DNA from 2 places in the Caballeronia eucalypticola genome. Region 2 is predicted to be linked to the other one. Evidence: predicted binding sites of a transcription regulator. Region 2 holds the regulator's gene; the other holds the start of a gene.
What was found. The regulator FNR, encoded in region 2, switches genes on or off when oxygen is low (the NO sensors DNR and NnrR bind a similar motif). The targets are predictions, from matches to a motif close to TTGATNNNNATCAA.

Region 1 (15,839 bases), on a different contig from region 2:
GCACGTGGCAGACCGCGCACAAGATGAAAACGCAGCGCGGCGCGTTGCCCGAAGACTCATCGCGCAACGATAATTTCCGCGCGAAACGCTACGTCGCCAAGTACACGATCAACCCGGCCATCACGCATGGCATCGCGCATGAAGTGGGTTCTATCGAACCGGGCAAATGGGCGGATCTCGTGTTCTGGGAACCCGCGTTCTTTGGCGTGAAACCCGCCATGATCCTGAAGGGCGGCATGATCGCGGTCGCGCAGATGGGCGATCCGAACGCATCGATTCCCACGCCGCAGCCGGTGCATTATCGCGAGATGTTCGCGACACGCGGCGGTGCGTTGGGCAAGACCTCGCTGACGTTTGTATCGCAGATGGCGCTGGATGACGGCATCGGCGAACGATATGGATTGAAGAAGCAAGTGGTCGCGGTGAAGAACTGCCGGAATATCTCGAAGGCCGACATGGTTCACAATGCGTACAGGCCGTTCATTACCGTCGATCCGGAAACGTATCAGGTGGTAGCCGACGGCCAGTTGCTCACCTGCGAGCCGGCAACCGTCTTGCCCATGGCGCAGCGCTACTTCCTTTTCTGATTGCCGAGACTCTATGCGCACGATCGATAAACGTATCGAAGCGAAACTTGCCGCACCGCTGATCAAACGCGCGCCGACCTTGACCCTTGCCTTCGATGAGCGCTGCAAGAGCCGGTTGGCCGCGACACTGGATAACGGTGAGGAAGTGGCCTTGGTGCTGCCGCGCGGAACGGTGCTGCGCGATGGCGACATGCTGGTCGCCGACGATGGCGGCCTGGTGCGCGTGATTGCCGCGCCGCAAGATGTGATGGTTGTACACGCTCACGATCCCATTACGCTGACGCGTGCCGCCTATCACTTGGGCAATCGCCACACGCCGGTTGAAGTGACCGCGGGACAGTTGAAACTGGAAGCTGATCCGGTGCTCGAAGACATGCTCAAGCGCCTGGGCGCGCACGTGGATCACGCGACAGCGCCGTTCCAACCGGAGACGGGCGCGTATGGCGGCGGTCACAAACACGGGCATGACGAGACGTTTGTAGAAGACTACGCGCTCGCGCAAAAAGTCTTCGATGAACATCATGGACACGATCACGGTCATGCACATGGCGCAGGCCACGATCATGGCGACCATTCGCAGTGCTCGCATGGGCATGCGGACCATGGCGCTCATGATCAAGCACACGACCACGCCACCCACGCTCACGGCGCAGGCCACGACCACGGCGATCACTCGCAGTGCAGCCACGAAGGCCACGATCACAACCATAACCACGACCACGGTCATGCGCATCGCTGAGCTTACTGCGCTGCTGCATCTGGCGTCGCCGGCACTGCCTATTGGCGCGTTCAGTTATTCGCAGGGTCTTGAGTCGGCGATAGAACACGGCTTGATCCACGATGGCGACAGCGCTCGCGAATGGATCGCAAGCGGGCTGACCAACGTCCTCGCCCGCGGCGAGCTGCCCTTTCTCGCGCACCAGATGACCCGCTGGCGCGATCACGATGCAGCAGGCCTCGCCGGTGCCGATGAAGAATTCCTCGCCAGCCGCGAGTCGGCAGAACTACGTCGCGAGACGCAGCAAATGGGCTGGTCGCTTGCCCAGTTGTGCACGCAACTCGAATGGGGCGATGCCGCGCGTTTAGCCACGTTAAACGCCATCAAGCCAGTCTCGCAGCCCACCGCATTTGCCTTCGCCGCTTACGCTCACGATGCCGCCACTGACGCCGCCCTCGCCGCCTACGCATTCTCCTGGGTCGAAAACCAGGCCGCCGCCGCGCTAAAAGCGGTGCCGCTGGGCCAGATCGCGGGGCAGCGGATCATCGTTGCGTTGCGCGTTGCCATCGATACCGCTGTGGAAAAAGCGCTCGATACGTCGCCGGATGAAATCAACACCTTCGCGCCGCAACTCGGCATTCTGTCGGCGCGCCACGAATCACAATATTCACGCTTGTTCCGCTCTTAAAACCATGAACGCACCTGTCTATTCCGCCGCTGCCCGCCGCTCCAAGAAACTGCCGCCCTTGCGCGTGGGCGTGGGAGGTCCGGTCGGTTCAGGCAAGACCACCTTGCTCGAAATGCTCTGCAAGGCGATGCGCGACAAATACGACCTCGTCGCGATCACCAACGACATCTACACTAAAGAAGATCAACGCCTGCTCACGGTCGCGGGCGCGTTGCCGGCCGAACGCATCATGGGCGTGGAAACGGGCGGCTGCCCGCACACGGCGATCCGCGAAGACGCATCCATCAACCTGGAAGCCGTCGACCAGATGATCGAGCGTTTCCCGGACGCGGATATCGTGTTCATCGAATCGGGTGGGGATAATCTGGCAGCCACTTTCAGCCCGGAATTATCGGATCTGACTATTTATGTGATCGATGTCGCAGGCGGCGAAAAAATCCCGCGCAAGGGCGGTCCGGGCATCACGAAGTCCGACCTGCTGGTGATCAACAAGATCGATCTTGCACCGTATGTAGGGGCAAATCTCGACATCATGGCCTCCGATGCCCGGAAGATGCGCGGAGAACGGCCATTTGTCATGTGTAACCTGAAGGCGCTGGAAGGGCTCGACGTGGTGGTTCGTTTTATCGAAAAGAAAGGGCTGCTGGCGGTCTGAGGGCAGGTTTCGGCGTGGGGGAGAAACTGTTCCCGGCCGATCGAGTGCGTTAGCATGTCGCCTTGCCCTTTTTTACGGCCATAGGCCCGCTTTTCGGAGACCTCTGATCGACAGCCCCAACACGCTCCTCATTCGCGACACCGCCGTGCGGCTCAACCCGTCGCCCGCAGCGTCCTCGACACCCATGGCGCAACCCTCCAAGCGCGTTGCCGTGCTGTTTCACATCGCGGATTTCAACGACGGCGGCATCGAATCGTCGTTGATCCAGTGGCTGCAGATCTATGACCGCGCGCGCTTCACGGTGACGCTGTCCGTGATGTTTTCGTCCCCCGCGTTCGAACAGCGCTTTCGCGCGCTGGTTCCCGCGGATGTCAGCGTCGAGATTCTCACCGATAAACCCTGGCTCAACCTGTTCCAGGCGCGTCGCTACGAGCATCGGCTGAGCAAGCTCGGCCGCGTCGGGCGCGATGTGTTCAACACGCTCGCCGTGCGCCCCTACGTGAAAGCGCGTGTGGCTGCGCTGGCGTTGCGTCACGACATTATCATCGACTTCGACATGTCGCTGCGTCGTCTGGCCGGCCGCTTCGGCGTGGCGTGGCTCGGCGTGAACCATTTCAGCTTCGATGCACGTTTGGGCGGCCGGCGCCGGAAAATGAAACGCCTGCTTGCGCAATACGGCCGATATGACGGCATTGCCGCGCTGAACCACCAAATGGCCGATGAAGCGCGCGAGTTGTTCGACGGCCATCTGCGCAATGTGTTTGTGCTGCCGAATGCGATCGATATCGACCGGATTCGCGAGAACGGCGCGTATGTGGAACCGCCGCCGTGTCCGGGGCCGTACATCGTTTCGGTGGCGCGGCTCGACGAGATCCAGAAGGATCACAGGACCTTGCTGCACGCTTACGCAAAGCTTCTCAGGACGCAGGGCGGCGGTGAGTTGCCGGAAGATCTGGTGATTGTCGGCGACGGTGGATTTCGCGCCGAGCTGGAAGCGCTGGCCGTGGAACTGGGCGTGGGCAAGCGCGTGCATTTCACGGGGTATCGGAACAATCCGCATGCGGTGGTCGCGCACGCAAGCGCGCTGGTACTGAGCTCGCGCTACGAAGGCATGCCGATGGTGCTGCTCGAGGCGCTGGCGCTTGGCAAGCCCGTGATTTCAACCGATTGCCCGACGGGGCCGCGTGAAATTCTGGACGACGGCCGGTTCGGACTGCTGGTTCCTATCGGCGATGTAGACGCCATGGCCGGGGCGCTGTCGCGGTTATTGTCGGACCATGCCCTGCGCGATGGTTTTACGCGTGAAGCGCTGGAACGGGCGCGGGCGTATGGCGTGGAGGCGAGCAATGAACGGTTTGTGGCGTGCGTGACGCGAATTCTAAAAGAGCGCGGGTAGGCGCCCTTACTGCCTGGATCACTGCTCCTCGGCCTGCGTTCGCAACAAAGCCCCCAGCACCGCCACCGTCCTCTGCGTCGCCCCGCGATGCTTCGCCGCGAATGCCGACGCCGCTGCGCTCATGGCGAGCCGGCGGGGTTTATCGGAGAGAAGTTCTTGCAGGCCGCGCGCCAATGCCGCCGGATCGCTCACGCGCAATGCCGCGCCTTCGGTGATTGCATCGTTGGTCGCTTGCGTGAAGTTGAAGGTGTGCGGACCAATCAGCACCGGAACGCCCGCCGCACACGCCTCGATCAGATTCTGCCCGCCCAGCGGCAACAAACTCCCCCCGATAAACGCCAGGTCCGATGTGGCGTAATACGCGCTCAGCTCGCCCATCGAATCGCCGAGCAGCACGTTGACGTTCGCAGGCAAGACGGGCGCTGCATCGATTCCCGATCCCGCTGCCGCCGCCTTTCCCGCCCACGCGGTACGCCGGACGTAGGACTGCGCGGCGGCATCGATCAACACGGCCACTTCATCGAATCGCTGCGGATGGCGTGGCACCAGGATCAGCAACGCATCGGGCACGCGGGTCCGCAACGTGGTGAACGCCTGCAACACCAGCGCTTCCTCGCCCTCGCGCGTGCTCGCCGCGACCCAAACCGGGCGATCCCCGATCGCCGCGCGCCATGCGTGGCCGCGCGCGTAGAGTTCGGGCGGCGCGGCCATATCGAACTTCAGGTTGCCGAGCACCGCGACATTGCGTGCGCCCAGCGCGCTCAGGCGATCCGCATCGGACTGCGTTTGCGCCAGTACGCGCGTAAAACCGCCGAACACTTCGCGCGTTGCATTGCCGAACTTCGCCGCGCGCTTGAACGAGCGCGCCGACATCCGCGCGTTGGTCAGCACCAGCGGGATATCGGCGCGTTTGCATTCATCGATGAGCGTTGGCCACACTTCCGTTTCCATCACGATGCCGAGCGACGGCCGCCATGCACGCAGGAACCGCCGCACGAGCGACGGTGAATCGTAGGGAAGATAGCTGCGCGAAATACGATCGCCGTATAGCTCCACGCCGGTCGCGCGGCCGCTTGGCGTCATGTGCGTCAGCAGGATGCGGGCATCAGGGTGGGCTTGCTGCAGCGCTTCGATCAGCGGCTGAGCCGCCCGCGTCTCGCCAACGGACACCGCATGCACCCAGATCAACGGTGCGAGGTCATCGGCGCGGCGAGCAGGACCAAATCCAAACCGCTCGCCAATATGTTCGCGATACCCCCGCTCCCGCCGCGAGCGGATCAAGAGGCGCAGCACGGCGAGCGGCGCGACGAGCCACCATAACGCGCGATACACGAGTCTCAGCATTGGCCGCCCTCGCGGCAAGCCGGCGACGATTGCTCATCGTGCACATGCACGTGCAACCGTGAGCCTGGCGCCTTCTTCCAACCGCCCGCGGCGCTCAAACCAGCGCCCTGCCTTTCAGGCGTTGCAGGATGCCGAGCGGCGCGCAGTCGGGCTGGGCCATGGCGCTGACGGGGAGGAAGAAGGTTTGCTCGAGCATGTACTGGCCGGACATGACCGCGTGTGAGGTCTGATCGGAGAAACACACCCACACGCAACCGGGCGGAAACGGCATCTCCTGCTGCGGCGATTTCGCTTGATAGTCGAGATCGGCCTTCATTGCATCGTGCAAATTGAGCATCAGGTGGTCGTATTCGCTGCGCGGCGTCTTGGTGATATGCAGGAGATTCATGAGCCACGCCGCGCCGGGAACCGGGGCCTTGATAGCGGGCAGGAAGCGTTTTGCCATGTCCTCGAACGGCTCGCCGACGCGCCACACGCGCGGCGCGCCATCCGGGTTGACGTTGGTGAACACGCGCAGGATGCGCTCGCCATAATTCGGCCGCGACGGGAAGGCATCGACGTGAAGGCGGCTGTCGTCCTTGCGCCACGACGTCTCGCGCGTTTCCACGCGATGCAGCCGCAGGCTGGTCGGCGCGACCCTCAACTTGCCGCGATATTCGGGAAAGAGGCCGTCGACCAGCGAGCGTGCGTTCGCCTGATATCGCGCGATCAACGCCCGGACGGCGGATTGCGTGACGGCGTCGCCGAGTACGCCCACGAGCGGGCCGCCGTTGGGCGCAAGGCTGATGTTCTTGCGCTCTGGGTCAGCCACTTTCGGGTCCAGCAGCGCCCGCTCGCCACCTTCGATGGCAAATGCCAGATGCGGGAAATACAGGACCTTGCCGCGCTCGACGCCAGCCAGCAACGCCTCGCGCGGCACGGAAAGCTGTTGGCCCTGCCAGTCAGCGGAGGCAACTTCAATAATTTGAGATTCAGTCATGTGCCTTCGATTTGTTTGGATGAGCGAGTGAGCGGGCTCGATTTATCGTCGATCGGCTGCATTTTTCGGCTGCAATCAACCTCGATTGGCTTCGATTGGCGTATCGAGGAAACGTCGCGCCCGGCGAGCGCGTTGATTTTCGCTCAACCGCCTGAAAAACACGCCGCGTGAAAGGATGGCCGTTGATGAATCTCAAACTGGACCTCAACCGCGGGTTTCGGCTTGCACTTCGTCGAACACGCCGGCGATTGAAGCCCATCCTTCGCACGGAAGCCGCTTCCTCACTCTATCCACTACCGCTGCCGATACCGCTACTGCGTCCACGCATCAAAGCAGGCCGAAGCTTGCGAGGACCGCTTTGACTTGCTGCAACGTCGGGTGCTGGTTTGCGCTACCCAGATTCACCACGCGCGGCGACCAGTAACCGCCGGTGCGCCAGGCGGTCGAGAAATTGTACAACTCGATGGTCGGTCGCTTCAGCGCCGCCGCGATGTGCACGAGCCCCGTGTCCACGCCGACCGTTGCCGCCGCGCCGTCGATCAGGCCGACCACTGCCGGCAGCGAGAGTTTCGGCGGCACGACTGCGGCGGCTCCAAATTCTTTCGCCAGTTTGTCGCTCGTTTCGCGTTCGGTCTCGCTGCCCCATGGAAGCACGATCGATACCCCGCGCCGGATCAGCGACTGGCCGAGTTCGGTCCATGCGGTGTCGGGCCATTGTTTATCGGCGCGGGACGTGGCGTGGACGAAAACCACGTACGGCACGGGCAGGTTCAGCCCTGCCTCAGATAACGCCAGCGCGGCGCGGCGGGTATCGATGCCAAATTCGATCGCATCGGACGGTTGCGGGCGCGGATCGCCCAGCGCGGCGGCGACCAGTTGCCGGGTGCGCTCGACCACATGCGTACGGGGCTCGATAGGGACGCGTTTGTCGTAAAAGAAGCGGACGGGCCGTTCGTAGCCGGCGCCGTCGGTGCGGTTGCCGAGCCCGACCAGCTTGCCGCGGGCCCAGCTTGCGACCCATGCGGTTTTGATGAGCCCTTGGCAGTCGATGACGAGGTCGTATTTTTCAGCGGCCAAGGCGCGGCGAAAGCGTTGGATTTCGCGCCAGTTATCAAGTGAAAAGATGCGTTTGCGCCAGCGCCGCAGGGAGAACGGGATGGCGCGACGGACGCCGTCGACAAGTTCGACGAGATCCGCGAAGCTCTCTTCGACTAGCCAGTCGATCTGGGCATCGGGGTGCAGGCGACGGATATCGGCGATAGCCGGCATGTTATGGACGACGTCGCCTAGGGACGACACCCGGACAATCAAGATCTTTTGCACGCTGGACACGGTGGGCGCCGTCGGATTGGACAGCGCGTGGACATTTTGAGATGGGGCGGAGTTTACCGCTGGCGCTTGGGAATGGGGTGGTTTTTACGCTGGCGCTCAGTGTGAGGCTGCGCGGGTTGCCGGGCCAATAGTGCTTGCCCGAGAGCGTACGGCGCGAAGCATGGTCGTGTCAGTATTCCCGAGAGGAGGGGTTCACACATCCGTGGCTCTGGCGAGCACCGTGCTTTTGGGGCATCTATGAATGAAAACTGCACTCCGTGGGCACTTAGGGTAGAGCGGCGAAAGCGTTTTCTTTGCTTCGTTTCTTTGTCGCTTTAGATAAGGAAACGACGTGTCCGCCACGCACTGTGGCTAACAATGATAAAGAAATTAGCCAATTCGTCGCCAACTCGTAGGCAACTTAGCAGAGCGCTAAGTCCGAGAGCAGCAACCGGTAATAAACCCGACCGCTAATTCCAGAACCTAGCAACCCGGCATCAACCCCACCACCACCTACGGAACCCTATCACCCCGGCCCACCCCAAGTCAGGACACCCTCAGAATGGCAGATTGGCGTCAGCCTTCTCCGCCAAAATCACCCGGCGAAAATCTTCCTGAATCCGCTTGAGCGCATCCTCGCTATCGGCTTCAAACCGCATCACCACCACCGGCGTGGTATTCGAAGACCGCGCGAGCCCGAAACCATCCGGATACTCTACCCGCAACCCATCGATAGTCAGCACATCGTCCGCACCCGTGAACTTCGCATTCTTCTGCATCTTCGCGATCAGTTCAAAATTCTCACCCTCATTCAGCTTCAGCTGCAACTCCGGCGTCGACAACGAATTCGGCAAATCATTGAGCAACTTGCTCGGATCAGCCACCCGCGACAGGATTTCAAGCAACCGCGCCCCGGTATACAGGCCGTCATCAAAGCCATACCAGCGATCCTTGAAAAACACGTGACCGCTCATCTCACCCGCCAACGGCGCACCCGTTTCCCGCAGCTTCGCCTTGACCAACGAATGCCCCGTCTTCCACATCACCGGCTCGCCGCCCTGGTCACGAACCCACTTAGCCAGATTCCGCGTGCACTTGACGTCATAAATGATCTGCCCACCCTTGTTGCGCGACAACACTTCCTGCGCAAACAACATCAACTGGCGATCCGGATAAATAATCTGCCCATCCTTCGTCACCACACCCAGACGGTCACCGTCGCCATCGAAGGCAAAACCAATCTCCGCATCCGTTTCCTTCAACGCCTTGATCACATCCTGCAGATTCTCCGCATGCGCCGGATCCGGATGGTGATTCGGGAACGTCCCATCGATGTCCGTGAACAACTCGACAATCTCGCATCCCAACGCCTTGAACAAACGCGGCGCCAGTTCGCCGGCAACACCGTTACCGGCATCGAGCACGATCTTCATCGGACGCACAGGCTTGATGTCGCTGACGATCCGGTCAAGGTAGACCTGCTGGATATCGTATTCGGTGTATGTGCCCTCGCCGCTCGTGAAGTCGTCATTCACAATGCGCTGATACAACGCCTGGATCTGGTCGCCATAGATCGCGGCGCCGCGCAGGACCATCTTGAAACCGTTGTAGTCGGGCGGATTGTGACTTCCCGTCACCACGATGCACGAATCGACGCTGCGCTCGCCTGAAGGCAACGCGAGCGGCACGCTGGCGCCGAAATAACCCACGGGCGTAGGCACCATGCCCAAGTCGACTACGTCCACGCCGGCTTCACGCAGCCCGTCTGCAAGCGCGCCAACCAACTCCGGACCTGACAGACGGCCATCACGGGCCACGACGACCGAGTCGCCGCCTTGCTTCCTGATCTCGCTGCCAAATGCGCGGCCGATCTTGCGCGCGACGCCGGCATCGACGGTTTTGCCCACGATCCCGCGAATGTCGTAAGCCTTGAAAATGGACTGGGTAACGGGTACTTGCGGTGACTGGCTCATGGAATGGCTACCTGACTAATAATTTAAATGGTTCCGGGGCATCCCGAAGCGTCCCGGGTCACGGAGACCCCTTGATACAGACCTGCGCCCAACAATAAAACCTGATTCGACTCTCCCGGCCTCGGTGCGGAAATAATTCGCGAATTGACTGACCCCACAACTCGGTGAGCTCGCCGCCTAACTCGCCCGACCACCTCGCCCGACCACCTCGCCCAACGAACTCGCCTAACGCACGAGCGGCCAGAAACGATACCGGACCAACACGCGAAAAATAACGAAAGAAATTCGTCGCGCACGGTCCCAATACTCGTCACGCCCGCTTCGAAGACTCCTTGGCGCCCCCTCGGCAAGCTTCGTCCACGCGTAGATCAAGCATCAACCACGCAGTTGCGCGCACTGTTCGCACCTATAATCGCAGTCTTTCCGCGCGGACCTGCGCAAATATTCTAATCCAATGGCCGGACGCTTTTTCACCACAGAGTACAAACGTCGCACCAAATGGCGGAAAACCGCGCGTGGGTTGACGGGTCTAGACAGGCTCCCCCGCCGCTCGAAGGTAAGGATTGCCGCCAGCCCGGGCGCCTGTTTTACCGCAAGCGCCATGCCTATGGCTATTAACACGTCAGGCGCCGTCCGCGGATGCTGAGCCGGATCAAGAACCCCGACGTCGCCAAGGCGCTGGCGAATATCGTCTGGCTGGGTCTCGAACGGCTGACGCAAATCGCGGTCGCCGTCGCCATCAGCGGATTGCTCGCCCGCTACTTCGGTCCCGATGTCTTCGGCAAATGGCAATACGCGAACACGTTGCTGCTCGTCCTCTCGCCCATCACCTGGGTCTGCGGCGCGGAAATCCTCGTGCCGACCATCGTGAATCGCCCGCCAGGCCAGCTCGGCACAGTGCTCGGCAGCGCATTCGTCTTGCGCATGGGGGTATCCGCGGCGGCGCTCATCCTGACGTGGATCGGCATTGCGGCGGGCTTCACGGATCCCCTCGTCGGCGCGATGCTCGCCGGTCTCGCCGTGACCATGCTGTTTCGTGAACCGTTCGTCGGGGTGATCAACGCGTGGCTGCAAAGCATGACGTTCAGCAAACCGCAATTGCTGACCAGCATGCTTACGGCGCTCGCCAAAGCCGCGCTGGTCTACGTGCTCGTGCGCGCAGCGGCAAGCCCGGCGAGCTTTGGCTGGTTGTGGGCGCTGGAAGCGGCGGTCATCGGCGGAGTGTTGATGCTGTATTACATGCATCGACACGGCGGCAAGCTCGGCTGGCACATCGACCGCTCGCTGTTCCGCCATTTCGCGAGCGCCGGCACGGTGTTCTGGCTCGGCCTCATTTGTATGTATCTGTTCCTGAAGCTCGACCGGCTCATGCTCGAACGCCATATTTCGTTCGCCGATCTCGGCCGGTATTCCGCCGCGCAGCAACTCAACGAAAACTGGATCACGCTCGCGCTGATGCTCGCGCAGACGATTGCGCCGGCGTTCGTGTATCGCGTGCACGATGCGGCGAAACTGAAACGCAACGTCGGCCGCCTGATCGCGATGACGGCGGCGCTCATGATCGGCGGCGCAATCGTGCTCGACCTGCTCGCGGGTTTCATCATCTCGCGCGTGTTCGGGCCGGCTTACACCGAATCGATCAGCATTTTCCGCTGGGCGGTGTGGCTCTCGGTGCCGGCCGGTATTGAAGCGATCGGGAACCTCGTCGTGCTTAAATACCAGGCGAAATTCGTGTTGCTTGCGAAGTGGCTGCTGGCGCTGACGGTGGCTTTTGCCGTGAACCTGATCGCGATACCGCGCATGGGCAGCTACGGCGCGCTGATCGGGCTGGCAGCGGGATATCTCGCGGCGGCGTCGGTCAATTTCTATTACATCCGCTTCAGGCTGCGGGTATGAGCACCTACTCACCTTCTCCGACGCTCGACGACGTCACCGTGCTGATCCCGGTGTTCAACGCGCAGCACGACCTGGTGCGCACGCTGGCGTCGCTCCGGGAGCGGGCGCCGGTGCGCGTGCTGATCGTCGATGACGGCAGCCTGCCGCCCATCGTCGCGCCGCCGGTGGCGAACCTCGTAATCGATGTGCTGCGCATGCCGCGCAACGGCGGTATCGAGCTGGCGCTGCAGACGGGCGTCGCCGCGCTGGCGGAACGCGGCGTCAAGTACGCGGCGCGCATTGATGCCGGCGATCTGGCAACGCCGTATCGGCTCGAAAAGCAGCGCGCTTATATGGAAGCGCATCCAGACACGGCGGCGCTCGGCATGTGGACGCACGTGGTGAACACGGAGGGCGCGCCGCTGTTCGACCTTCGTCCGCCTGCCGAACCGGCCGCAATTCGCCGCGTCGTACTGCTGCGATCCTGCTTCTCCCATCCCACGATAATGCTGCGCGTCACCGACGTGATGAACGCCGGCAACTATCGCGCGGCGTATCGCGCGGCCGAGGATCTCGACCTGCTCCTGCGCCTGATGCAAGACCACGATTGCGCGAATCTGCCCGAGTTTGGCGTGTATTACGAACTGAACGAGCAAGGCATCAGCGCGACGAAACGGCGTATCCAAACGCTGTCCACGCTGCGGCTGCAACTGAAATACATGCGTTTGACGAACCTGCCGGACTGGCTCGGCGTGGCGAAGAATCTTGCGCATTTGATGCTGCCTTACGGCGCGTTGCGCGCTTTGAAAACACGCTTGTTTAACGCGTAACGCCGTACTTTTGCCTTCGATCTTTCATCCAGCGCCTGACATACCGTATCTGAAACTTATCGAATGAACGCTGAGAAATCCCGCCTTCGCATTGCCCTCGTCTGCAACACCGCGTGGGCGATCTACACCTACCGGCGCGGCTTGCTGCGGATGCTGATCGAACGCGGCGCGGAGGTCTCGGTGATCGCGCCGCGCGACCGGACCTTCGCGCCGCTCGAAGAAATGGGCTGCCGATGCGTGGAGCTGCCGGTATCGTCGAAAAGCACCAATCCCCGCGATGACCTGAAGACGCTCGCCGCGCTGTATCGGGAGTACCGGGCAACCCGGCCGCACATGGTGTTTCACTACACGATCAAACCGAACATCTACGGTTCGATCGCCGCAAAACTCGCGGGCGTTCCGTCCATTGCCGTCACCACGGGCCTCGGCTACGTATTCATCCAGAAGAGCCGGACGGCGAGTGTGGCGAAGCGGCTTTACCGGTTCGCGTTCCGGTTTCCGCGCGAAGTGTGGTTCCTGAACCAGGACGACCGGCAGGCGTTCATCGACCAGGACCTGCTGGTGCATCCGGAACGCGCGCGCCTGCTGCACGGGGAAGGCGTCGATCTCGGCGACTACGCTTTTCAGCCGCTACCGCGCTCCAACCCGCAGACGGAAGGCTTTTTTTTCGTTTTAATTGGCCGTCTGCTGTGGGATAAAGGCGTCGCGGAATACGTCGATGCAGCCCGCCGGCTGCGCGAAAAATATCCGTACGCGCGGTTCCAGTTGCTCGGGCCCGTGGGCGTCGACAACCCCAGCGCCATCACGCTCGACAAAGTGCAGGCCTGGCAGCGCGAAGGGGTCATCGATTATCTCGGCGAGGCGGAGGACGTCCGTGCGTTTATTTGCAATGCGGATTGCGTGGTGCTGCCGTCGTATCGCGAAGGCATCCCGCGGACCTTGATGGAGGCGTCGGCAATGGGCCGCCCGATTGTCGCCACCGATGTCCCCGGCTGCCGCGAAGTCGTCGAAAACGGCGTGACGGGCCTGCTCTGCGATGTAAAAAGCGCCGACAGCCTCGCGCAGCAACTCGAACGCCTGCTGCTGTCGAGCTACGCGGCGCGCGCTGAAATGGGCGCGGCGGGCCGTGCCAAGGTGGCGCGCGAATTCGACGAAAACGCGGTCATCGAGCGTTATAAAGGCACAATACGCGCGATTACCGGCGTTTCACTCTAAATCATCCTCCGGGAGCGTTATTCATGACTGGTCACACAAGCGCGAAGGGCACGATCCTCGTGACGGGCGGCGCCGGGTTTATCGGCTCGCATACTTGCGTCGAATTGCTCAATGCGGGTTACGGCGTTGTCGTGATCGACAACCTCGTGAACAGCAACGCTGAATCGCTGAAACGCGTGGAGCAGATTACCGGCAAGACGTTGGCATTCTACGAAGCCGATGTCCGCGATGAAACCACCCTCGCCCGCATTTTCGATGAACACGCGATCACCGGCGCGATCCATTTCGCCGCGTTGAAATCGGTGGGCGAATCGGTGGCGAAACCGATCGAGTATTACCGCAACAACATGGATAGCCTGCTCGTGCTGCTCGACACCATGCGCGCGCGTGGCGTGAAGAAGATCGTCTTCAGCTCGTCGGCGACGGTGTATGGCGTGCCGAAGAGCGTGCCTATCGATGAAAACTTCCCGCTGTCGGCAACGAACCCCTACGGGCAATCGAAGTTGATCGCCGAGCAGGTCTTGCGCGACCTGGAAATCTCCGATGCAGCGTGGCGCATTGCTACGTTGCGTTACTTCAATCCGGTCGGCGCGCATGAAAGCGGCTTGATCGGTGAAGATCCAGCGGGCGTACCAAACAACCTGATGCCGTATGTCGCGCAAGTGGCCGTGGGCAAGCTGGAGCGCCTGCGAATTTTCGGCAGTGATTACGCGACTCACGACGGTACCGGCGTGCGCGACTACATTCACGTGGTCGATCTGGCGCGTGGCCACATCAAGGCGCTCGACGCGCTGGAGTCGCTCGACAGCAGCTTTGTCGTGAACCTGGGCACCGGTCAGGGTTATAGCGTGCTGGACGTGGTGAAGGCGTTCGAAGCGGCGTCGGGCAAGCCCGTGCCGTATGAACTCGTCGCGCGGCGTCCGGGTGACATCGCCGAATGTTTCGCCGATCCGGCTGCTGCCGCGAAGCTGCTTGGCTGGCAAGCGGAACACGGCATCGAGCGGATGTGCGTCGATCATTGGCGCTGGCAGTCGCAGAACCCGCGGGGTTTTGCCTGACGTTCTGGTTCAGGCGCGGCCTGGTTTAACTTCAGTCCGCGCCTACGCGGCCCGGCCTGAAGCGTTCTTTTAGTGGCTCATTTTTCATGCTCAGTTTTGCGCTCGGTTTTCTCGTTTCGCTATTCATCACGCTGTTGATCGTGCGGTTTGCCCATTTGCACGAGGGGCTTTCCGGCGATAGCGATTTCGCCGGCGTGCAGAAGTTTCACGCGCGGTCCGTGCCTCGTGTCGGCGGGGTCGGAATCCTCGTCGGGCTCGCCGTCTCTGCAGTGCAGCTTCGATGGACTTATCCCGTTGTATCGAGTGGAATTCTCGCCGTTGTTGCGTGCGGGATGCCGGCTTTCTTCTCCGGCCTCGTCGAGGACCTGACCAAGCGCGTCACGCCGGTCGTGCGCCTCGTTTGCACGATGGCCGCGGCTGCGCTTGCGTACTTTCTACTGGGAATTGCGGTCACGCGTATCAGCGTTCCGCCGCTCGACTTCCTGCTGACCTACGGCGTGATCTCGTGTCTCGTGACCGTGGTGGCGGTGGCGGCTTTGGCGAATGCGATCAATATCATCGATGGCTTCAACGGACTCGCGTCCATGGTCGCGTTCATGATGTTCGCGTCGCTGGCGTACGTGGCGTTCCAGGTTCACGACGCGGTGGTCTTGTCCGCCTCGCTGATCATGATGGGCGCGGTGATGGGCTTCTTCATCTGGAACTTCCCCGCCGGCCTGATTTTTCTCGGCGATGGCGGCGCGTATTTCATCGGCTTCATGCTCGCCGAATTGTCCATCATGCTCGTGATGCGCAATCGCGATGTCTCAGCGTGGTTCCCGGTGCTGCTGTTCATGTACCCGATCTTCGAGACATGTTTCTCGATCTATCGGAAGAAGTTTATTCGCGGGATCTCACCCGGGATTCCCGATGGCGTGCATCTGCATATGCTGGTTTACAAGCGCTTGATGCGCTGGGCCGTCGGTGCGCAGAACGCGCGCGAAATCACGCGGCGCAACTCGCTGACGTCGCCGTATTTGTGGTTGCTGTGTCTGGTTGCCGTCATTCCCGCCACACTGTTCTGGCGGCATACGTTGCATCTATTCTGCTTTGTCGTGGTGTTTGCGTTCACCTACGTGTGGCTGTACGTCAGCATCGTCCGCTTCAAATCACCACGATGGATGGTGTTCCGGCGCGCTCATCCGGTGAAGAAATAACGGTTCCCGCGCCG
Region 2 (15,839 bases):
ATGCCTTTGTAGCGTTCGACCATTGCGTGGATGAGCTCCATCACGAGCACGGTCTTGCCGACGCCGGCGCCGCCGAAGGTGGCGGCCTTGCCGCCTTGTGCAAGCGGGGTCAGTAAGTCGATGACCTTGATCCCGGTCCAGAAGATCTCGGTGGCTGCGCTCTGCGATGCAAACGGCGGTGGGGCGCGATGAATCGGGCGGCGCGGGACGTCGTCGGCGAAGGGGGCGCCGCGGTCTCCCGGCGTGCCGGTGACATCGATCAGACGACCTAGCATGGCTTCACCTACCGGCACGAGGATCGGCCCGCCGGAGGCACGCACGGCTGTGCCGCGATTCAGCCCGTCGGTGGATTGGAGCGCGAGTGCGCGGACTGTGTGTTCGTCGAGGTGAGCTTGTACTTCAGCGATGATCGGTGGTCCGCGATCCGTGAAGATGGACAGAGATTCTTCGATGAGCGGTAACGCGGTGTGGTCGAACGCGACATCCACGATTGCGCCTCGTACTGCGACTACGCGGCCTTGGGCGCGTTCACTCGGACTCGCGTTCTCCACGCCATCCGTCAAGGGATGGTTTTCGGTGGATGCGACCGCGGGTCGAGTGTTCAATTTGCTTGCCTTTGGAGGGGGTGTTCTTTCTTGCAACTGAAAGGCGTGTATCGCGTTGTTCGCGGGTCGGGCCGCCGTGCGCGATCAATAGTGATGGCGAGAGTCAACTGTATCGGGAGGGGCAATCGGATGATTGATCTGTATCAAGGGAAGAGGGGCGATAGCGGTCAGGGGCAGTGCCAGGTTGCGCGGGTTCTGCGTTAGCGGTCGGGTGCATTGCCGGGTTGCTGCTTTCCAGGTCTTCGCGGGTTATGTGCTAGCTGATCTCTTTATCACTATTAGCCACTGCGCGTGGCGGCGCGTCATTTCTTTGTCCAAAGCGACAAAGAAACGAAGCAAAGAAAACGCTTTCACCTCTCTAAAAATTAAGTGTCCACAGCGTGCAGTTCCATTTCATGGGTACCCCAAAAGCACGGTGCTCGCCAGAGCCACGGATGTGTGAAACCCTCCTTCTCGCGAATCCTGACAGTAAAACGCTTCGCCCCGTACGCTCTCGGGCAAGCCCCCTCGCCATAGAAACCCGCACCGCCCCACCCTTATTTGCCGCTGTGGTGCTTCGCGGGTTATCTATCAGTTTGCAATGTTATTTGCCGGGTTATGCTTTATGCATTCTGCAGATCCATTTCTTGGTGGTTTAAAAGATGGTTCGGCATGCATATAAGTTTGGAGGTTGGTTTTCCGCGGATAGCGCGGGGCGCTCCTTGGGCGGGTTCAGTCGTTAGTGCTTGCCCGAGAGCGTACGGGGCGAAGCGTTTTACTGTCAGGATTCGCGAGAAGGAGGGTTTCAAACATCCTAAGCTCTGGCGAGCACCGTGCTTTTGGGGCACCCATGAATGGGACTGCACGCTGTGGACACTTAGGGTAGAGCGGTGAAAGCGTTTTCTTTGCTTCGTTTCTTTGTCGCTTTGGACAAAGAAATGACGCGCCGCCACGCGCAGTGGCTAATAGTGATAAAGAAATCAGCTAACGTATAACCCGCGAAGACCTGGAAAGCAGCAACCCGGCAATGACTCAGACCGCTAACGCCAGAACCTACCCCACCCACCAACTCCCTATACCCATTCAAGCGATCAAATCCGCGCCACGATTTCACCTCCTCTGCCCGACTAAATCATCCACCAACGGCACGACAGCCAACACAACCAGCATCGCCGACAACGGCAGCGTCGATATAAACCCCACATACTTGAAACCCAACGCGCCAGCAAGACCGCCAATAAAGAACATGCCAAGCAGCGAAGCCAGCAACCGCAGCCTGGACCGATCCGCCCTGACTGCATTAACACCAGGCCCGGCCTCCGACACATTCCAGTAAAAAAGCTTGCCAATCTCAATGCCAATATCCGTGACAATGCCGGTCATATGCGTAGTGCGGATCTCGGCTTTGGATATCTTCGTAATGATTGCATTCTGCAACCCCATCACGTAGCACAACAACCCTACAGTGGCGGGCACGAACAGAAACCGGTTGTTTTCCAGGTTCGAGCCAAGCAGCCCAAACACAAGCAGCAGCACGGCTTCCAGCATCAACGGCAATGCGTATTCGCTTTGCGCCCGCCGGCGCCGGCCCCAATTGATCATGATCGCGGAGGTCGCCGCGCCCGTCATGAACGCCGCGAGTGAACTCAATCCCGCAACAATCAGGCCGAAGTCGCTTGCCGCGAGGTTATCGGCGAGTGCCGATACGATCCCCGACATATGCGAGGTGTACTGACCAACAGCAAGGAAACCGCCCGCATTGGCCGCGCCCGCAATAAACGCCAGCCAGCGCCCAAGGCGCCGGTTATTTTGATCGGTGCGCTGCGGCCGCGTGAAACCTCGCAGATACTCAATAGGCATGTCCGTTCGCTTCGCTTGGGCCTCAGTCAAACACCCGCAAGCTTCTCGCTGTCGAGAATGTGCACCTGCTTGCCGTTCGTATCGATAACCCCGGCATGCTGCAGCTTCGAAAACATCCGGCTGACGGTCTCAAGTTTCAACCCGAGATAGCTGCCAATCTCTTCACGCGTCATCCGCAAATTGAATTCGGCGGAAGAGTAACCCCGCGTCTTCATCCTCGACGACAGATTGAGCAGGAACGCAGCCACACGCTGCTGCGCAGTCATGGTGCCAAGCATCATCATGAGACCGGATTCACGCACGATCTCGCCGCTCATCATCCGATGCACATGCTGCTGCATGGCCTTCACGTCGTGGCAAAGATCCTCGAGCAAGTCGAACGGAATCACACACACCTTGCTGTCTTCGAGCGCGATCGCATCACAATTCTGTTCATCGGAGCAAACGCCATCAAGTCCAAGCGGCTCGCCTGCGATATGAAAGCCCGTGACTTGCTCGTGGCCATCGCGATGCGTAATGACCGTCTTGAAACATCCGACACGCACGGCGTAGATGCTTTTGAATTTATCGCCGGCACGGTAGAGCGTCTCGCCACGCCGTACGACCCGCGTGGAGCACACAATGGCATCGAGCCGCGCCAGCTCCGTCGCGCTCAGGTGAGCCGGCATGCAGATGGAATGCAACGAACACGCGGAGCAGTTCGTGTCCGCACGCGTGGCCGGTGGTGGCGGGCTCGTGATGGCGGAGCGCGCCAGATAAGCAAGGGGAATCGCAGCCGTTGAAGCAGCGGGCGCGTAAGTGGACGCATAAGCGGTAGCTGAGGTCATGCCTGTCTCCAGAAGAGTCGGACGATCACTGAATAGATGAACGGACAAGATGCGAGGATTGCAGTCGAGGCGAGTAGAAGACAGTCATGCCGGCTCGCAGGGCGTCGGCTCGGGACGGTGCTCGTTGGCCAGTCGCACGATGGTGTCGCGGGCGAGTTCGTACTCGCTGGTCTTGTCGAAGAAATAGCTCGCGCCGGCGCGCTGGCATGCAGCACGAAACGCCGGCCCCGAATGATTGGTCAACACAATGGTCACAACAGGCGGCTCGGCACGCCCCAGCGCCGCAACGATCGCCATGCCGTTGCCCGCGGCCAGATGCGGGTCGACGATCACCAGATCCGCGCGCGTCATGCGGATACACCCGAGCGCTGTATCCGCTTCTTCGGACTCGCCCACGACCACCACGCCAGCCAGCGCGTCGATCAGCGCAGAGAGGCGGCGGCGCACAAGGCCGGAGTCATCGATAAGGAAGATCTTCAGCATGGCGCGCAACCGTTTGAGTTCATGCCTCGAAGTATGGTCGGGGCTATCTCAAAATAAAATCGGCAAGCGGCCAGACATGACGTAGGGGTTTGGGAAGGGCTGTAGGGATTGGACTACACGCCTTTTGCGAGCGTGAAGACCCAGAGGTATTCGGCGTATCAGTCGTCGCAGTCGTCGTCGAACAGCTTGTGGCGCATGGCGTAGCGGACCAGCGCGGTGTCGTGCGGCATCTGCATTTTTTCGAGGATGCGGGTCTTGTACGTGCTGACCGTCTTGGCGCTCACCGACAGCGCCTGAGCGATCTGCGTGATCGTTTCACCGGCTGCGATGCGCCGGAACACCTCGAATTCGCGGTCGGAAAGCCGCCGGTGCGGCAAGTCGTCTGCGGGTTCATTCAGGCTTTGCGCGAGCCGCTCGGCCATCGCGAGGCTGACGTACACACCGCCCGCCGCGACCTTGCTCACGGCCGTGACCAGCTCGGCGCTCGCGCTTTCCTTGGTCAAATAACCCGACGCCCCCGCCTTGAACGCGCGCACCGCGTACTGCTGTTCGGCGTGCATGGTCAGGACCAAAATACGCAGCGCCGGTTTCTCGTCCTTGATCTGCTTGAGCAATTCGACGCCGTTCCTGCCGGGCATCGACAAGTCGAGGACCAGCACGTCCGCGGGCGTGGCGCGGATCATTGCCATGGTGGTGGTGCCATCGCTGGCTTCGCCAGCGACTTCCAGGCCGCTCGCGCTGCGCAGGATATGGCGCAGGCCGTCGCGCACGAGCGCGTGGTCATCGGCGATCAATACTCGGGTCATTGCAGCGGTTCTTCCTCGGTGTTTTCCGGATTGTCGGAGAAAGGCTCGTCCTGTTGCAAGGTCGCCAGCGGGAACGTCACGGTCACGGCGAACCCGCGTCCGATGCCCGATTCGATCGACACCGACCCGTCCAGCCCGTGCGCCCGCTCGCGAATGCCGATAAGACCAAACGACTTGCGCCCGGCGTCGACACGCTCATGCGCGCCGATGCCGTCGTCGGCAATGCGCAGGATGCAGCGGTCGCCTTCCAGGTACAACGCCAGGTCGACACGGGTAGCTTGCGCGTGGCGCGCCACATTGGTCAGCGCTTCCTGCACGATCCGGAACACGGCAGTCGCGCCGTCGCGGCTGAAAATGGTGTGGCGCGCGTCGATCTGCCGCTCGACGTCAATACCGTAGCGGTTCGTAAAGTCGATCGCCAGCCAGTCGATAGCCGGAACCAGGCCCAGGTCGTCGAGCATCACGGGGCGTAGATCGGCGGCGATCCGGCGCATCGAGGCGACGGTTGCGTCGATCAGGCGCTGCATGCCGCGCAATCGCGCACGCGCGTCGGCGTTGGTTCCGGCGTCGAGTTCGAGTGACGATATATCCATTTTCAACGCGGTCAATTGCTGGCCCAGGTCGTCGTGCAATTCCCTTGCAATACGGGACTTCTCTTCCTCGCGGATACTCAGAAGATTCGCGGAGAGCTCCCGCAGTTCCTCGTGCGAGCGCTGCAACGAACGTTCGGCATCGATTTGCGCGCTGATGTCGCGCAGCATCACCGTGTAGAGCTTGCCGGTTTCATCGCCGAACTGGGAGATCGATGCTTCGAACGGGAACTCACTCCCAGTCGCGCGCAGACCGTACAGTATGCGCCGCCCGCCCATTTGCCGGTCTGACACGCCAGTCACGCCGAACTGGCGCACATGCCCTTCGTGACCGGCGCGAAAACGCTCGGGAACGAAGCGGGAGAGAGAAGTGCCCAGCGCGTCGGCTGCAGGACAGTCGAACAGACGTTCCGCCATCGGATTGAACATGATGATCCGCTGGTTTTCGTCGATGGTAATGATTGCTTCCGTCGACGACCGGATGATGCCAAGCAGCCGCGCTTCATCAAGCCGCGTTGGGACGGGTTCCGGGGCTTTAGGGGCATTCGTACTCTTGTGCCTGAGCGCCATGAAGGCCGCGCCCGCAGTGAGCAGGAGGGCGGCGGCCATGCCAGCCACGCCCGTTACGCGGGGCGCTCGACCGGCGCCGTGTTGCGATGCCGTGTTACGCCGTGTCGCGGACATGGGGTCTCCGGGAATAGGGGAAAAGCGTGCTGCTGAAGGTGTGCGGATCATACCGTGCCGCTGCGAACGTGATTTGAGCGGTGTACCGCCCGGCCGCATGAATTGATGTGGATCAAGCGACCAGCAGGCCTGCACGCGGACACTGAAAGATGAAGGACATCCAGGGGACAGTCATGTACAAACGAATTCTGGTGGCGCTCGACGGCAGCCTCAGCGCGAACCTCGCGCTTGAAGAGGCGCTCAGGCTGGCGCAGCCCGCCGATGCGATGTTGATGGTGACGTACGTTATCTCGCACGACGTCCGCAATCTTGCGGACGGCGCTATCGGAGAGGAAGTGGGAGGCGATGCCGGCATGCACTGGCAACTCGATCATGCACTCGAGTTGTGCGAGCGGAGTGTTGTAAAAAGCGGTGTAAAAAGCGGTGCAAGCAGCGGCATACGCTGCACTACCCAGATCGTTGATGCACACGGCGCGAGCATCCCGGGCGCCCTCATGCAGGCGGCTCTCGCATTCGAAGCGGATCTTATCGTGATGGGGTCGCATGGTCCGCGTGGTGTGCGCCGGCATTTGATTGGCAGTGTCGCGGAAACGATTCTGCGGTCGAGTCATGTTCCTGTCCTCACCGTTCGCGACGATGAACATGACGCGGCACTTCCGCTGTAGTGCATTCCCTAAAGGCTCGACCGGCGTCGGCAAGACCGCGCCATTTACGTTGATGCGCCCGCGACGTCCAGCGTGCTGACTATGCGCGGTCCATTTGTTTTCGCGGAATGCAGCGGTACCAGCAGCACCGGCCGGGTCGAGATCCGCAAGAAACGCTCGGCCACGCTGCCCAGCACGAGCCTTCGCCAGCCGCGCCGGCCATGCGTGCCCATGACCACGAGATCGGCGCTGAAATCTTTCGCGGCGGCCGTGATCCGTTGAGCGATGTCATCACCCAACGGATCCACCTCGACCACGAGCGTTGAGCCTTTGACGCCCCCACGCAGCATCTTGGCGGCAGCGTCGGCGAGTACCAGCGCTCCCTCTTTGACGAAGGCTTCACGTACGAGCGACGGGTCACAGGCCGGCCCCGAATACATCAATTGCGGCACATCCACCACATAAACGGCCTTGACTTCCGCGTCGTGCTCGCGAGCAAGTTGCAGCGCGGCGTCAAGGGCGTGCGCTGACGTTTCGCTGCCGTCGATAGGAACGAGAATGCGGCTGTACATGAAGAATCTCCTTAGTCCAAAAGCAACATCAGTGCGACATCAATACGGGTATGGGCATGGATTCCAGCATGGTGCGCGTCGCGCCGCCCATGACGAGTTCCTGCCAGCGCGAGTGGCCATACGCGCCCATGACGATCAGGTCCGCACCCAGATCCGACGCGCGTGAAATCAGCATGTCGCCCATGGAGACGTCTTTGACACCATCGAGTGCCGCCACTTCGACCTTGACGCCGTGCCGCGCAAGCTGAAGGGCAATGTCGGCGGCTGGAAGGCGGTTGACGGGATTCGCGCCCGGATCTTCTTTCGATTCGTTAAGCCTGACGACGGTGACCGTTTCCGCGCGCTGCAATAACGGCATCGCGTCTTGAACCGCGCGGGCCGACTCGCGGCTGCCGTTCCACGCAACCATGATGTTGGCGCCGAGCGTCGGAAACACGCCGTTGTAGGGGATGAACAGCACGGGGCGGCCCGAGGTCATCACGAGCGTTTCGGGGAAATGATCGGCGACGAATGCTTCCGGATCGTCGGGGTCGTCTTGCCCCGCCACGACCAGGTCCGCGTAACGCGCATAGCGAGGGACCGCTTCGCCCGCGTAGTCAGGGTAGTCGACCCATTGCCCTCGTACGCCTGCTCGAAGCAGTTCCGCATGAAATATCCGTTCGAGCGCACCGTGGCGTTCCTGAAGGACTTTTCGATGCTCTTCGTAGTAGTCCGCCGTGCCGGCCATGACGTAGAAAGTACGCGGATCAGGAGCGAACGCCGAGAACACACCCGTCAGGTGGGCGTCGAATTGGGTAGCGAGACGCAGCGCATATTCGAGGCGCGGATGGGCGCGTGCGCTCGCGTCGAGTTGAACGACGATGCTTTTGTAGCTCATCGCAAATGCTCCGTTAGTGGGTCGTTGGCGTCGGTGACGCAGTGAGCGCGGGGTGTTGCAGCTGATTCGCCTTAGAACCGGCCCAGATCGCCTGGCGCTTACAAAAAGTCTATGAGTTCGCGCTTTTTTTCCGTTGACGCAGATCAAGGAGCCGCGTCCCGGCGCGTAATGAAGTGGCCTTGCGAGCGCTGTCATGGGCGTGGGTGAAACGTTGCGCATCCATGTCTTATCGATTGATACAGGTCAACCGTGCCCGTGCCGGCCGGGCCTAAAGTTTCGTCAGGGAAACCCCGTTTCCAGGCATGTGCAGGCAAAAGGAGATTGACGATGAAGGCACTCGTGTATCACGGACCCGGCAATAAATCCCTCGACGACCGCCCAATGCCGAAGCTCCTTTCGGCGACGGATGCAATCGTCAAGGTCACGCGTACGACCATTTGCGGAACGGACCTGCATATTTTGAAAGGTGATGTGGCGACCTGCGAACCGGGCCGCATCCTGGGACATGAAGGCGTGGGGGTAATCGAGGCGGTTGGCGCTGCGGTGTCAACCTTCAGGCCGGGTGATCACGTCCTGATTTCTTGCATCACGTCGTGTGGAAAATGCGATTATTGCCGCCGCGGCATGTACTCGCATTGCACGACAGGCGGCTGGATTCTCGGCAACAAGATCGACGGCACGCAAGCCGAATACGTGCGCATCCCGCATGCGGAAACGAGCTTGTACCCCATTCCCGCCGGCGCCGATGAAGAAGCGCTGGTCATGCTCTCGGACATCCTCCCGACCGGTTTCGAGTGCGGCGTGCTGAACGGAAAGGTGCAGCCGGGCAGCACGGTTGCCATTGTCGGCTCGGGTCCAATTGGCTTGGCTGCATTGCTCACGGCTCAGTTCTACGCGCCGGCTCAGATCATCATGATTGACCGCGATGCAAACCGGCTGGAAGTCGCGCGAACCTTTGGCGCGACCGCATGCGTGAACAATGCAAGTGGCAACCCGGTGCCGGAAATCATGGCGCTGACGGGCGGCATTGGCGTGGATTGCGCGATCGAAGCAGTGGGCATGCCGGCCAGCTTCGAGCTATGCGAATCGATCATTGCACCGGGTGGAACCATAGCCAATGTGGGCGTTCACGGCGTGAAGGTCGACCTGCATATGGAATGCCTGTGGGACCGCAACATCACGATCACGACGCGACTGGTGGATACCGTCAGCACGCCCATGCTGCTGAAGACCGTTGGGTCAGGGCGTCTGGAAGCGGGCAAGCTCATCACGCACCGCTTTGCGCTGGAAGATGTTCTGAAAGCGTATGAGACGTTCTCTCAAGCCGCCGATACACACGCGCTCAAGGTGATTATTGAAGCGTAAGTCCTGCGGAGATTGGCATGAATGCGGCGCCGCTGATGTTCGGCGGCACGAACACGAAGCGGCCGCGGGTCGTCGTCCGAGGAGATATGACATGGCGCTGACGGGTCAGGTGACCGGTGACGACTGGAGTGTTTTCACGCAAGGCATTCCAGTCGGCGACAGCTTTTGCTGTGAAGTGCACGTCGCGCACAGCGTGCCGGCGGGTGAGTTCAAGCATCAGTTCCGGCACTCGAAAATCTTCGCCCGCGAGTCGGAGGCCGTGCTCGATGGCTTGCGCGAGGGCGTGGTGTGGATCGGCCTGAAGCGTTCTGAAACGATTCATCTGTAGAGCGGATCGGCGGTGCCTTAGTTGCCGTCGGAGTCCGCTTTGACGGCGTCGACGGGCAATGAGATGTCAATTCGAAATCCATCGCCCGGCGCGCTGTCGAATGTTGCTCGTCCCTTTAACTGGCGTACTCGTTCCCGCATACCCAGTAATCCGAAGTTTTCCTTGTTCCGGTTGCCATCGAGCATTGTCCCTTTGCCGTTATCTTCAATGTGCATGCGGAAGTCGTCATGCTCGACGTGCATTTCCACGTGCACCCGGGTAGCTTCGGCGTGACGGGTAACGTTGGTCAACGCTTCTTGCACGATGCGAAAAATAGCGGTTGCAGCCGTCGGCGATAACGCCAGTTTCTCCACCTCGTTTCGTACGGTGACAGCAAGCCGGTAGCGATTGCGAAATTCCTCCGCGAGCCATTCGAGTGCCGCACCCAGGCCCAGGTCGTCGAGCATGGGGGGGCGCAGCCCGCCTGCAATACGCCGCGCTGAGGCGATGATCGAATCAATATGCGCTTGCAACGCAATGGTCTGCTTAATGGTGTGGTGCGCCGATTTGCCGTCTTCCGTGACGGATTGATTGAGCAAGGCGACATCCATCTTGAGTGCGACCAGTTGCTGGCCGAGGTCGTCGTGAAGCTCGCGTGCTATCCGGCTTCTTTCTTCCTCGCGCGCGGTCTGAACATGTAAAGACAACGCACTGGCATGCTGAAGCTCCACCAGCCGCAGCCGGTCCGTCATGTCCCGCGTAACCTTGGCGAAACCGCGCAGCGTGCCGTCGGATTCGCGAATCGCCGTGATGGTTACGTTTGCCCAGAAACGCGAACCGTCCTTGCGCACGCGCCAGCCTTCATCCTCAGCGCGGCCTTCAGACGCAGCCAGCGTCAGTTCCATGCGCGGTTTTTCCGCTGCAACATCATCAGGCGTATAGAAAACCGAAAAGTGCTGCCCGATGATGTCCTGGGCCGCGTAGCCCTTGATGTTTTGCGCGCCACGGTTCCAGCTCGCGACGCGCCCATCCGGATCAAGCATGAAGATGGCGTAATCCTGAACTGCGTCGACAAGCATCCTGAAGTGGATATCGCCCAAGGCGTGAGGAAATACGTTGCTGGCGAGCTCGTCGTTTGCGGGTGAAGAGGGGCGATCGCTTGGCACGTGGTTCTCCGGCTCGAATTGCTCGTGTCGCTCGTTTAACCTATAGGCGCCGCGCTAAGCGTAAGGCTGGCGGAGAGCGTATTTACCAGGATCAATTGTATATGGCGTGCTGTGCCGCAATAAACCGCACCCTCGTTATACCGGTTTGCTGATCCACATCATGGCGCAGTAACCGCTCCATTCGGAAAATCCCCTTACGGAAAAACGCATTCGCGACGGGAACAACAAGGGGAAAACCGTGGGAAAGCATTCACTATTTGCGGCGGCGCTGATGGGCGCGGCGTTATCGGCGGTATGCATGCCGGCACACGCCGATCAGGGCGACATTCTTGCGCGCGTCAGGGCAATCAGCATCCAGCCCAGTGTTTCCGCAGGCGGCACATTGGGAAGCATCGGGACGGGCGTCAACAACAGCATTGTTCCCGAGCTCGACTTTGTTTATATGGTGCGTCCGAGCATTGGCATCGAGTTGATCCTTGCCACGTCGCGTCATCAGGTCACGTCGAATGCCGGGGCGCTCGGCGGCGTGAACGTCCTGCCGCCCACGCTCTTGCTTCAGTACTATTTCAACGCGGCCGGCAAGATTCGCCCTTACGTTGGCGCGGGCGTGAACTACACGCTGTTTTATAACAACGGCCTGCACGCCGGCGATACGCCGGTATCGATCAAGAACTCGAGTTTCGGCCCCGCGCTGCAAGCGGGTGTCGATGTGCAGGTCGCCCGCAATCTGTTCGTCAATTTCGACGTCAAGAAGATCTGGATGCGCACCAGCGCGTCAGCGGATGGCGCCTCGCTTGGGTCGCTCAAGATCGACCCGCTCGTAGTTGGCGTTGGCGTCGGCATGCATTTTTAACGGCGGCACGGTTGATCTGAATCATGTCCGCCGCGCGATCCTTCACTAGCATTCTTAACGATGGCGAGTTTTCGTAAGGTTGGTTCAACCTTGTCAGGCACTCGCCCGATTACATTGAGGGGAAATACCATGCGAGCAGTTGATGTCATGACCAGGAAGGTCATTACCGTGGGACCCGGCACGACCGTGCGAGATGCCGCGCGCCTGTTTGCCGACAATCACATCAGCGGTGCGCCGGTGGTGGACGATGAGGGCCGCTTGCTTGGCATGCTCACCGAGGGCGATCTCATCCATAGAGCCGAGATCGGCACGCAAGCGCGGCGACGTTCATGGTGGCTTGAATTCTTTGCATCGACACAAAATCTGGCCGCAACGTATATCAAGGAGAACGCGCGCCTGGTCAAGGACGTCATGACGCCCAAGGTGATTACCGTCAAGGAGACCACGCCGGTGAGTGAAATAGCCGATCTCCTGGAGCGGCATCGTATCAAGCGCGTTCCGGTGTTGTACGACGGCGAGCTGATGGGCATTGTTAGCCGGGCGAATCTGGTGAAGGCATTGGCCAGCGTTCCGAAGGACACGGGCGTGACCATGCTGAACGCCGACCAGACGTTGCGCGAGGCGGTCATCCGGGAACTTGACGGTCACCGTTGGGCCGTGGCCTCAGAAAACATTATCGTGAATGACGGCACGGTTCATCTGTGGGGCGTGGTTACCTCTTCCGAGCAGGCGCGCGCCATGTGCATTGCCGCGGAAAAGGTGCCGGGCGTCAAGGGCGTGGAAGACCATACCGACGCTCCCATGATGATCCCCGCGATGTAAGTGTTGTCGTTAGCAGCGGTCGTTAGCAGCGAGGCGTTACAGGTACTCGACGTTACCGTCGACGCTGATCGCCTGGCCGGAGATGTTCCGGCCCGCTGGAGACGCAAGGAATAGCGTCAGCGCTGCTACATCTTGGACGGTGACCATTCTCCTGAGAGAAATCTTTTGCAGATAGTCGTCCTTCATCTCGTCGAAGCTAATTCCCAGCGCGTCCGCGCGCGCGGAGATCACCCGGTCCATGCGCTCACCCTCGACGGCGCCCGGCAGGATCGCATTGACGCGAACGTTGCTCGGTCCGAGTTCCACCGCCAGCGATTTAACCAGGCCCACGATGGCCCATTTGGTCGCGGCATAAGGCGTGCGATACGGGTAGCCTAGTCGTCCCGCTACCGAAGCCATCGCGATGATGCACGGATTGAGCGAGGTCTCCTTCAGCACCGGCACCGCCTTCCTCAGGAGATAAAACTGGCTGTTGAGGTTGGTCGAAACGGTGCTTTCCCACTGGTCGGGATCAATGTCTTCTACCGCGCCCGTCGGGCCTGCAATGCCCGCATTGTTGATGAGAATATCGAGGCCGCCGAGCTTGGCGCGGGCGTCGTCGATCACGCGGTCCACTTGCTCACGGTTCGCGACGTCGGCAATGCCCACGTGTAGACGTGGCTTGTCGATTTTTGCTTTATCGACAGCATTGGAATCGACGTCGCAAATGTAGACGTCCGCTTCGACGTCCAGAAATGCCTGTGCGATCACAGCGCCAATGCCCGTGGCTGCACCCGAAATCAATACGCGCAATCCGGGCGCGGGCCTGAGCAGGTCAATAGTCTTCATACCATTCCTTGATTTGCCACATGGATAACGACGGCGTTACAGCGTCATCCCGCCGGACACTTCGATCACGGCGCCGTTGATATAACTCGCTTCGTCGCTGGCAAGAAAAGCGTAGAGGTTCGCGACTTCTTCAGGCTTGCCCAGCCTGCCTAGCGGAACCTGTTCGCGCATCTTTGCGAGCACATCGTCTGGAATAGTCGACAGGATGGGTGTGTCGATGAACCCCGGCGCCACTGCGTTGACGCGTATTCCCTTGGGTCCCAGCTCGCGGCTCCAGGTCTTCGTAAAACCGATCACGCCAAACTTAGCGGCCGCATAGTTGGTCTGGCCGAAATTCCCATAGATACCGACAACCGAACTCGCATTCAGGATGACACCCGAGCCTTGCTCGATCATCTTGTCGACAACCGCCTGCGACGCATGGAACACGCCTCGCAAGTTGACATCGATCACGTCGTCGAACTGTTTCAGTGTCATCTTCTGAAGACGCGCATCGCGTGTGATTCCGGCGTTGTTCACGAGCACATCGATCTTCCGGTAACGTTCCAGGACGTCCGCGACCATGTCGTCCACCGCGTCGCGATTCGCGACGTCGAGCGTAAAACCGATCGCGTCCGCACCCGCCTCGCGACACGCGGCAACAACGCTTGATACCGCCTCATGGTTCAGATCGCACACGGCGACGATCGCGCCTTCGCCAGCGAATTTAAGCGCCGTTGCTTCGCCGATGCCCTGGCCCGCGCCCGTGATAATGGCTACCTTTCCATTCAATCTCATTGTTTGTTTCCACTCGTTCTTAGGGGAAGAGAGCCTTAAAAAGCGCCTCGCTGTGTCATGACTTGAATTTCAGCACCGGTTCGTCAAGGCCTGCCGCCCGGTCTTCAGATTGAATCGCCTTAGCCAATAGCGGGACGAGGATGAGTCCCAGGAGCGATGCGCCGACGACAATTGAAAACCCCGATGCGCTTCTGCCTGACGCGGTCTCGGCCAAGCCGAAAAGATAAGGCCCCACGAACCCGCCGATCAGTCCGATCGTATTGATGAATGCCAGTCCAGCCGCGGCCTGAATGCCGTGCAGCCGCTTCATTGCAATCGCCCAGTAGAGAGGCAGCACGCCGCCTGCAAAGAACGCGGTGACCACAAAGAGCGCGAGCTGGACCTCCATGAGCGTGGACGAGATGAACAAGAGCGCGCTGACCACAAGGCCCGCGGTCAGCACACCGAGATAGATGCAGTCGCTGGTCACCCGGCGATGAATCCACGGCAACACCAGCACACCGATCAGGAAGCCAATGCCGACGCTGCTTGACAGCACACCGATCATTAGCGGCGACTTGACGTGCATCTGCTGGATCATCGCGGGCGTGAAGAAGACGAGCCCGACCAACGCGACCTGATTCAGGAAATAGATCAGCCCGATAAGCACAATGGCTGGGCGCTTCAACGCAGCGACCCAGTCCTCCGAGAAGATGCTGGCGTGCGCGGCATCCGGCACTGCGCGCGCTTCAAGTACGCGTGCCTCGTCGTTGGATAACCAGTGCGCGCCGGAGGGTCTTTCCGGCAGCTTGAACCACAGGATCACGCCAACGACAACGGTCGGCAATCCTTCTAGCAGGAACAGCCATTGCCATCCATGCAAGCCTGCGAAGCCGTCCATCTGCATGAATGCGCCGCCGAGCGGATTGCCGATCACCAATGCAAGAGCCGGTGCGGTATAGATCCAGCCGACCGCGACCGAGCGGTCTTTCGGCGCAAACCAGAGGGTCACCATGTACATCAATGCGGGAAAGAGACCCGCTTCAGCGACGCCAAGCAGAACCCGGATTGTGTAGAACGACCACTCGCCCTGGACGAACATCATCGCGGCCGAAAGCGCACCCCAGGTGACCGCGATTCTCGCAATCCAGCGACGCGGCCCGAAGCGGTGCGCAGCAAGATTGCTCGGCACTTCGAGCAGTGCATAACCCAGGAAAAAAATACCCGCGCCCAGCCCATACGCCGCAGCGCTGATGCCCAGGTCGGTGGCAAGCCGTGCCTTGGCGAGCGATACATTCGTTCGATCAAGGTACGACATGAAATAAATCGCGCACATGAGCGGGATGAGCCGCAGCATTGCCTTGCGCGTTGCAATGCGGTGTAGTTCGCTACTGCTGTCGATGTTGGTTCGGGTTGTCATGATGTCTCCGCCAAAGGTTGCACGTTGTTGTTTTTGTTGGCTCTGATCGGCCGGTGTTATTGCCGACGCCGGTGTCAGGCTGAGTTCATTCGATGCTTCAAGAACTGCACTTAGAAGCTGACTTTATCGGCGCCTTTGAGACCGAGCATTTGCCGCGCTTCCGCGGGCGTCGCGATCTCGAACGAAAGCTCTTCCAGGATGTGTCGAATCTTGCGCACTTGCTGTGCGTTCGTTTCGGCCTTCACGCCCTTCGACAAGAACACGCTGTCTTCCAGACCGACCCGAACGTTGCCGCCCATGATGGCGCCCATGGTCACGAACGCCATTTGATGGCGGCCTGCGCCCACGATTGAGAAGTGATAGTTTTCGCGGCCAAAGAGACGGTCCGCAGTCGT

Region 1: ACMX25_RS06595 (Kdo hydroxylase family protein) is a predicted target of FNR. The motif match lies at 6,550-6,563, and genes of this name have one in related genera.

Annotation. Positions count from the first base shown of each region.
Region 1 is NZ_JBLKRU010000004.1:46,577-62,415, reverse strand. It holds gene ureC (urease subunit alpha) at 1-587, shown strand, start outside; gene ureE (urease accessory protein UreE) at 601-1,326, shown strand; gene ACMX25_RS06615 (urease accessory protein UreF) at 1,313-1,993, shown strand; gene ureG (urease accessory protein UreG) at 1,998-2,648, shown strand; gene ACMX25_RS06605 (glycosyltransferase) at 2,833-4,044, shown strand; gene waaA (lipid IV(A) 3-deoxy-D-manno-octulosonic acid transferase) at 4,063-5,388, opposite strand; gene ACMX25_RS06595 (Kdo hydroxylase family protein) at 5,483-6,367, opposite strand; gene waaC (lipopolysaccharide heptosyltransferase I) at 6,695-7,699, opposite strand; gene ACMX25_RS06585 (phosphomannomutase/phosphoglucomutase) at 8,236-9,651, opposite strand; gene ACMX25_RS06580 (oligosaccharide flippase family protein) at 10,291-11,547, shown strand; gene ACMX25_RS06575 (glycosyltransferase) at 11,544-12,356, shown strand; gene ACMX25_RS06570 (glycosyltransferase family 4 protein) at 12,420-13,571, shown strand; gene galE (UDP-glucose 4-epimerase GalE) at 13,595-14,629, shown strand; gene ACMX25_RS06560 (MraY family glycosyltransferase) at 14,716-15,825, shown strand.
Region 2 is NZ_JBLKRU010000009.1:86,229-102,067, reverse strand. It holds gene atpD (F0F1 ATP synthase subunit beta) at 1-563, opposite strand, end outside; gene ACMX25_RS13155 (YoaK family protein) at 1,695-2,444, opposite strand; gene fnr (fumarate/nitrate reduction transcriptional regulator Fnr) at 2,471-3,271, opposite strand; gene ACMX25_RS13145 (response regulator) at 3,356-3,754, opposite strand; gene ACMX25_RS13140 (response regulator) at 3,913-4,560, opposite strand; partial or broken gene ACMX25_RS13135 (PAS domain-containing sensor histidine kinase) at 4,557-5,801, opposite strand; gene ACMX25_RS13130 (universal stress protein) at 6,008-6,499, shown strand; gene ACMX25_RS13125 (universal stress protein) at 6,544-7,050, opposite strand; gene ACMX25_RS13120 (universal stress protein) at 7,079-7,927, opposite strand; gene ACMX25_RS13115 (zinc-dependent alcohol dehydrogenase family protein) at 8,255-9,292, shown strand; gene ACMX25_RS13110 (UDP-glucose 4-epimerase) at 9,384-9,620, shown strand; gene ACMX25_RS13105 (PAS domain-containing sensor histidine kinase) at 9,638-10,765, opposite strand; gene ACMX25_RS13100 (OmpW/AlkL family protein) at 11,037-11,618, shown strand; gene ACMX25_RS13095 (CBS domain-containing protein) at 11,748-12,440, shown strand; gene ACMX25_RS13090 (SDR family oxidoreductase) at 12,477-13,268, opposite strand; gene fabG (3-oxoacyl-[acyl-carrier-protein] reductase) at 13,305-14,045, opposite strand; gene ACMX25_RS13080 (MFS transporter) at 14,101-15,444, opposite strand; gene kce (3,5-dioxohexanoate:acetyl-CoA acetone transferase) at 15,555-15,839, opposite strand, start outside.